Regions from separate parts of the Butyricicoccus sp. AM27-36 genome, predicted to be linked through region 1. Evidence: riboswitches for the same ligand, from Rfam matches in the RefSeq annotation. Region 1 holds a riboswitch; the other holds the start of a gene.

Region 1 (3,662 bases):
GCAGATACAACAGCCAGCCCGTCAATTCCCATGGGCTTGAAACGCCCTGCATTTCCCTTATTGATACCGCCAATAACAACTATCGGCAAAGAAACGGCTGCGCGGATTTTCTGTAATTCTTCCATTGATACAGAATCAGCGTCGGTTTTAGTTCCAGTAGGGAACATTGCGCCAACTCCCAAATAATCTGCACCATCCTGTTGTGCCTGTATTGCTTCTGCAATGGAAGATGCAGATACTCCCAACAGCATATTTTCCCCAATTACTTTGCGGACGGCAGCCGCAGGTAAATCATGCTGTCCAATATGTACCCCCGTAGCCTGCACAGCCATTGCAATATCTATCCGGTCGTTTATGATAAGGGGAATATGGTATTTATCCGTAACCTGTTTCACGGCAACAGCCTGATTGTAAAATTCTAATGAGGACAATTCTTTTTCTCGGAGTTGTATCATTGTGCAGCCTCCTAAAATTGCCTGTTCTACCGCTTCTGTCAGGCTATCGCAGCTCATTAGTTGACGATCAGTAACAAGATAAAGTGTATAATCAAAGTTCATTTTGCACCTGCCTATTCTTTAGATAAACCATGCTGATACAATTCGTAGAAATGGTGCGTCGGGCCACAGCCTTTTCCAATCGCAAGAGAGTGTTCGATTGCCATTGTGACATAAGCCTTTGCAGATTCGACTGCAAGCGGAACACTTTTTCCCTTTGCAAGCTGGGAAGCGATTGCAGAAGAAAAGGTACAGCCTGTCCCATGAGTATTTTTCGTATCAATGCGGGATGTTTCAAAATGGTAGAAATTTTCTCCATCAAATAGGACATCAACAGCATTTCCTATATGATGTCCACCCTTGACAACAATCGCCTTACAACCCATGGCATATATTTTTCTTGCGGCAGCCTCCATATCTGAAACTGTGGAAATCTGCATATCCGCTATTTTCTCTGCCTCTGGAATATTCGGAGTAAGTACATCGGCCAGTGGAATTACTGTGTCTATCAAGGTGGAAACCGCCGTAGGATTCATCAATGGGCAGCCATTTTTGGCATACATAACCGGGTCGATTACGACATTTTGGGGCTTATATTGTAATAGTTTCTTTGCCACCGCTTTCATACATTCTGGTGTAGAAAGCATACCGATTTTTACTGCGTCCACTTCAATATCTTCAAATACGGCGTCAATCTGTTTTTCAATCATATCCGGGGTAATATCTTGGATGTCGATAACACGGCTGGTGTTCTCTGCAACAACAGAAACAATAACACTCATTCCAAATACACCGTGAGCAGAAAAAGTTTTCAAATCAGCCTGAATACCTGCACCTCCGCTGCAATCTGATCCGGCAATGGACAATACTTTTTTCATTTTGCATTTTCCTCCATTCTCTCGTTCCGATAGGCCATCTTCCAAAAAGCAAGCTCTAACAAACTTGCTTTTTCAAAAATATCAGCCAGATACTTTTTATTTGCTACTGATAACCCGGCACATTTATGCTCTGCAAAAGCAGACCATTCTTTGCAGCTTTCTGCATATTGTTCATCCGCATAATCTTTGATAAAGTCCCAATATCTTGACTGTCTGCTTGTAGGAACAGCCGCCAATTTGCGGAATATATAGCTGTAACTTAGCATACAGGGAAGAACCGCCATTAAAATTTCTTCATTCTTTCCATGTGACGCAATCTCAAACATGAAATCAATGTAATTTTGATTTTCAGGCAAAGGGGCGATCAGTTCAATATCATCATCTGTTATGCAAAATTGCTTTAGATAATCCAGCCGCACTTCCGATTCCGTATCATTTACAAAGTTCAGCATGGAGTAGTAAAGCTGAATTTCTCTTAATGTAGCAGCATGAAAAATTGCCTTTCCGTATATGCGGGCATAGTTTTTCAGATAGATACTATCCTGAATCATATATCTCTTGAATTTTTCAAGAGGTAGCTTTCCAGTTTGCACTTCCTGCACAAATGGGGTAGCTGCACATTCTTCCCAAATGGGGATGTTGTGGGTTAAGATGTCTTTCATAAATGCCATGTTTGATCCTCCTAAGATAAAAAAATAGAGCCTCTAAAACAATTAGAAGCTCTTTCAGACGCAATACGAGCGTAAGAAATTGCTTCCCTACGCCGGTATTAGCCGACAGGTCCAGAGGTCAGGTCTTACCTTTTTCAACTTGTTCAGTTCCCTCGCAAACACATATCATATCTTATTCAATTAAAAAAGGACATTCCCAAAACAGAGAATGTCCAAAAAATACGAATCTGTATTCTTCAGCTCCCTGCGTTGGTATTAGCCAACAGGTTCAAAGGGTCAGGTTTTAACCTTCTCAACTACAAGGTAGTCCCCCTGCTTGAGTATTATTATAGTTAAGAAGTCCCCAAAAGTCAAGTCTACGCATTTAGGGCGATAAAAGTCCACGGAAATCAAGGGTTTTTCCGCATGGTCGGCAGGCAGGTGGATAAAGTTATCCTGTTCCCCTCAAAACGGGGTTCTAAATGCGGAAAAATGGACAAAAAAGAAGCGCCGGACGCAGAGGCTTTGACACCTCCGCGCCCGGCGTTTTGCTTATTCGTCTGTGAAGTGGAACCGCTGCGCCGCAAAGTCGGCGTCACTCATGGTGTCCAACTTATCGGCGGTCTGGCAGGCCAGCGCTGCCATTTCCTTGTCCATGTCCGGCAAAGCTGCCCGGAGATTTGCCGCCGTCCTGCGGCGGTCGGCGTTGTGGTACAGACAGATCAGGTTTTCTTCTTCCACGGTGAAATACATTCCTCATACCTCCATTTCTTTTGATTTTTCCCGCGCCGGGGGCTTCTTTTTCTGCTCCTCCTTGGCGGCGGCAAGCTGCGCCCGGATGGACGGCTTCTTTTGTTTCTGCGTTGTCTTTTGGGTCTGCTTGGGCTTTTTGGCCTCCGCCTTGGTTGCCTCGGCCACATCCAAAAGGGAAATCTGTTCCCCGGCTTTTGCCCTTGCTTCCAGTTCCTCCATAGACGGGGCGTTGTTCATCATGCCGTCGATCATGTTGTAGTTCTGCTCGGTGGACATTTCCGCCGTCTTGATATGGCTTTCTGGCTGGGCGGGGATGGCAAAGGCTCTTGTGCCGTTTGCCATAATAAGATACCTGCCGTCCTCCGACTGGTGGTGGAATCCATACCCGGCGGCCTCCATCTGTTCCCGGCTCCTGTCGGTCAGATAGAAACGGCCTCTCGGCGTCTGGATTTGTTCGCCGGTCATGCACTCGTCCGGCGTGAGCTGCTTTTCCGGCTGGGCGAAAAACTCCGGCACCTGCCGGTAGTCGGCCCCCTCGTCCACATAGTAGGCGGTCTGTTTTCCATCCTGCCGGAACACCACAATATCCCCCATCGAGAGGGAATGTCCCTTGTAATCGGCGGGATGTTCCATGTTGAAGCGGCGGTAAATCTCGTCCAGTGTGATGTCCTTGTCCAGCGGCGCGGAGTAGATAAGCTGGTAATTCTTCCTGTCCACCGAAAGCCCATCCGCCTGCAATTCCTCATAGGAACGATAGCGGAAGTCGCGCCCCTCCGGGCCGGGCGGCACTTGGTAGATGGAAAAGTTGGGCTGCGCCGGGGCCTCATAGTCAGAGGCAACATATTCCTCCACCGTCAGCCCGGCAGTGGCGGCCTCCTGTTCCAGCT
Region 2 (3,662 bases), on a different contig from region 1:
TCTTTCATGTGAAAAACTCCTTTTTCTTGCCCCATTTAAGGGAAATGTGTAAACTGATAGTATAAATAAGAAAGGGGAACGTAAAAGTGAAAAGGTTTATCGAAGAATTCAAAGCCTTCGCGCTGCGCGGCAACGTGATGGACATGGCGATCGGTGTTATCATCGGCGGTGCGTTCACCAGCATTGTCACCTCGCTGACCGAAAACCTTATCAACCCGATCCTCGGCCTGTTCGGCGGCACCGATTTAAGCGGTTTCGTGCTGAATCTCGGCGGTGTGGAGCTGCGCTACGGTGCATTCATCACCTCGATCATCAACTTTTTGATCATGGCGTTCGTGCTGTTCTGTCTGCTCAAAGCGGTCAATAAGCTGACTGCGCTCGGCAAAAAGCCGGAAGCACCCGCAGAGCCGACCACCAAGGTCTGCCCGTTCTGCTGCAGCGAAATTCCAATCAAGGCCGTGAAATGCGCGCACTGCGGTTCCGATCAGCCGAAAGAATAATGGAGAGTGGAGAATGAAAGCTGCGGCTTCCGTTCTCCATTTTCTATTTACGGCTCCGTTTCGCCAATGAGCAGACGCAGCACCATGGTTCCCTCGTGTGCCGAGCAGACCGCTACGCGCGGCGCCATCAGACCGAGACCGTCGGCTACATCGCTTGTACCGTCGCCGCAGAGGTACACATGGCCGAAGCGTTTTTCGGTCTTGATCAGGTTCGCTGAGCCGTAGCCTGCCATGCCGCTGCCCGACACGACCGGCTTTTCCGGCAGTCTGGTAAGCAGATTCTCGAGCAGCATAGCCTTCTGATCCGGCTTGTCGAACGCCTCCACGACCACATCACAGCCGGAGAACAGCCGCTCCACGTTGGACGGAACGACCCGCTCGGTGTAAGTCTCGTAGGTGAGATACGGATTGATGGCCTCAAGCTGCTCGACAAGCGCGAGCGTTTTCGGGATGCCAAGGTCTTTCATCGTGTAATGCTGACGGTTGAGGTTGGTGATATCCACCACATCGAAATCCACGAGGATGAGATGACCGACACCCAGCCGCGCCAGAAAAATCGCAAGGTTGGAGCCAAGCCCGCCCAGACCCGCAATGCCGACACACGCCTTGTCCAGCTTAGCCTGAATATCCGCGCCGTGGCGTTCCACCAGTGCGTCATGCAGTTGTTCTTTGGTTAAAATCATGATTTTTCTCCTGTAATCACGCGCAGCGTGCATTTAATCGGAAAGAAATTGCATTGCAATTTCTATGAAAACCGGGAGCATGTATCTCGGTTTTCATACCAGTAAAAAATGTGTGTACCGCTCGCGGCGCGCAAATTTCTTTGGGATATATCCGCGTTTTACGCAGTATGTCCCCTTCGCACCAAACTGTGGTTTGGTGCGAAGGGTATCAGCCGCCGCCCACGAAGCATACGACTTCCAGATGGTCTGCATCGGTCAACTTCTCTTCCGCGAACTGCGCGCGCGGAATGATGGTGCCGTTCTTCTCGACAGCCACACGCTGCGGGTCGTGACCCAGCTCATTCAGCAGACCCAGTACGGTGCCCTCTGCGGGCACTACTCGGTCTTTTCCGTTAACTTTCATGCAAATATCCTCTTTTCCGCAAGAAAAAATGCTCCGGTTTCACCATTCGGTAAAACCGGAGCATTAAAATTTCAAGTATATGCGACAGCTTCCCTACGATGGTGCTAACCAACAGGTTCAAAAGGTTAGGCTCTCGCCCTCTCAGCCGCTCATCACGGCACCCTTGCTTGCAAATACAGTATGCACCTCATTCTCCCACTTGTCAAGCACATTTTTTTCGGATATAATGCAGTTATACAATGCAAACATTCGTTCGAAAGGAGATGATGACCGATGGACAGAACCATTCTGCACTGCGACTGTAACTCGTTTTTCGCGAGTGTGGAAACGCTGCTCGACCCGTCGCTCGCCGATGGTCCGACCGCGGTCTGCGGTGATCCGGAGAGCCGCCACGGCATCATTCTCGCCAAGAACGAGAAGGCCAAAGCCTTCGGCGTACAGACCGCCGAGACCATCTGGCAGGCGAAACGAAAATGCCCGGATTTACGGCTGGTAGCACCGCACCGGAGCGAATATGTGAAGTTTTCGCGCAAATGCAACGAGTTGTACCTGCAGTACACCGATCTTGTCGATCCGTTCGGCATTGACGAATCCTTCCTTGATGTCACCGGCTCGATGCACCTGTTCGGCTCCGGCGAGCATATCGCGGACGAGCTGCGCCGCCGCATGCGCGAGGAGGTCGGACTGACCATCTCGGTCGGCGTGTCGTTCAACCGCGCGTTCGCCAAGCTCGGCAGCGATTACAAAAAGCCGGATGGCACGACGGTCTTTTCGCGCGAAAATTTCAAGCAGCGCGTGTGGTCCTTGCCCGCGAACACGCTCCTGTATGTCGGCAAACGCGCCAGCGACCGGCTGAACCGACTGGGCGTACGCACGATCGGCGAGCTTGCCGCCTGTGATCCGGCGTTTATCCACAGCATTCTGGGCAAAAACGGCGATCTTCTGCTGCGTTACGCCAGAGGCGAGGACGATGAGCCTGTGCGCTCGTTTTACGCGGAACGAGAAGTCAAATCGGTCGGCAACAGCATGACGTTCGCGCACAATCTGCTCGGCGCGGACGAATGCCGCATGGGCATCACGGCGCTGTGCGACAATGTCGGCAGACGTTTGCGAAAGCGCGGCATGGTGTGCCAGACCGTGCAGCTCGGCATCCGCGACCCGGAATTTCACAACCGCTCGCGTCAAATAACGCTTGAGCGGCCGACCAATTCCACGCGTGCGCTCATCGACCTGTCCATGCAGCTGCTGCTCGGACATTGGCCGATGGACAAGCCGGTGCGCCTGCTCTCGGTCACGGCAGCCAATCTGCTGCCGGAAAATCAGTCGTGCGAGCAGCTTTCGCTGTTTGACGCCACCGAGGATATCCAGAAGCGCGACCGTCAGCATAAGCTCGACCAGACGGTTGACGCGCTGCGGCAGAAATTCGGTGATAAATCAGTCATGTTCGCGCATTCGGTGAAGAAAAAGGATAAAACGGATAAAAAATGAGGACATATCTGCCGGATATGTCCTCATTTTTGCGTTACTGCGTTAGCCGGAAGGATACCGCCCAGTTGCCGTCCATCAGGTCGCTTGCGGTGTAGATATCACCGGTAAGTGTACAGCCGGCAACATCCTCGTATGCCATCGGGAAAACGTACTCTGTGTAATCAATATCATTGTCAAAATCCTTGTAGGATACCGTGTATTCGCACATCCGTTCCGTGCCGTCCGCAAGGTGCAAGGTCGAAAAATCTGCGTGATTATCCAGCGTCAGCGAACCATCTGTGCGATAATGCAAATGCAGTTCTCCATTTCGCCATCCGGCAGCAATCAGTGCGCATACCCCGTTCTCGCTCTGCCACAAAGTGCCCTGCGGAACAAGAAAATCATAGTCGTGCATGGTTTCGTACAGCGAGATATCCGACGCACTCAGACCGTTGATATCGTGATTCTCGGTCGGTGCATTCTGCATCACTGCGGACAAATCCGCCGTTACCGGAACACCTTCCTGTTCTACTTTTCCAATCAGCAGCTTGTTAAACGAAAACTTGAACGCGCCTGCCGGAACATCTCCTCCCAAATCGTCAATTTGAA

The links. A riboswitch is a leader RNA that binds a small molecule or an ion and turns the genes downstream of it on or off. The one in region 1 is predicted to bind thiamine pyrophosphate.
Region 2: linked by a shared signal. The riboswitch ahead of thiS (sulfur carrier protein ThiS) and the one ahead of DW724_RS08315 (TenA family protein) in region 1 are both predicted to bind thiamine pyrophosphate.

The regions. Positions count from the first base shown of each region.
Region 1 is NZ_QUJR01000005.1:90,389-94,050, forward strand. Features, by position in the region: gene thiE (thiamine phosphate synthase) at 1-557, opposite strand, end outside; gene thiD (bifunctional hydroxymethylpyrimidine kinase/phosphomethylpyrimidine kinase) at 569-1,372, opposite strand; gene DW724_RS08315 (TenA family protein) at 1,369-2,043, opposite strand; TPP riboswitch at 2,268-2,367, opposite strand; gene DW724_RS08320 (transposon-transfer assisting family protein) at 2,575-2,775, opposite strand; gene DW724_RS08325 (LPD25 domain-containing protein) at 2,779-3,662, opposite strand, start outside.
Region 2 is NZ_QUJR01000002.1:234,469-238,130, reverse strand. Features, by position in the region: gene DW724_RS04775 (thiazole synthase) at 1-8, opposite strand, end outside; gene mscL (large conductance mechanosensitive channel protein MscL) at 87-500, shown strand; gene thiF (sulfur carrier protein ThiS adenylyltransferase ThiF) at 548-1,183, opposite strand; gene thiS (sulfur carrier protein ThiS) at 1,392-1,586, opposite strand; TPP riboswitch at 1,659-1,761, opposite strand; gene dinB (DNA polymerase IV) at 1,860-3,074, shown strand; gene DW724_RS04750 (hypothetical protein) at 3,109-3,662, opposite strand, start outside.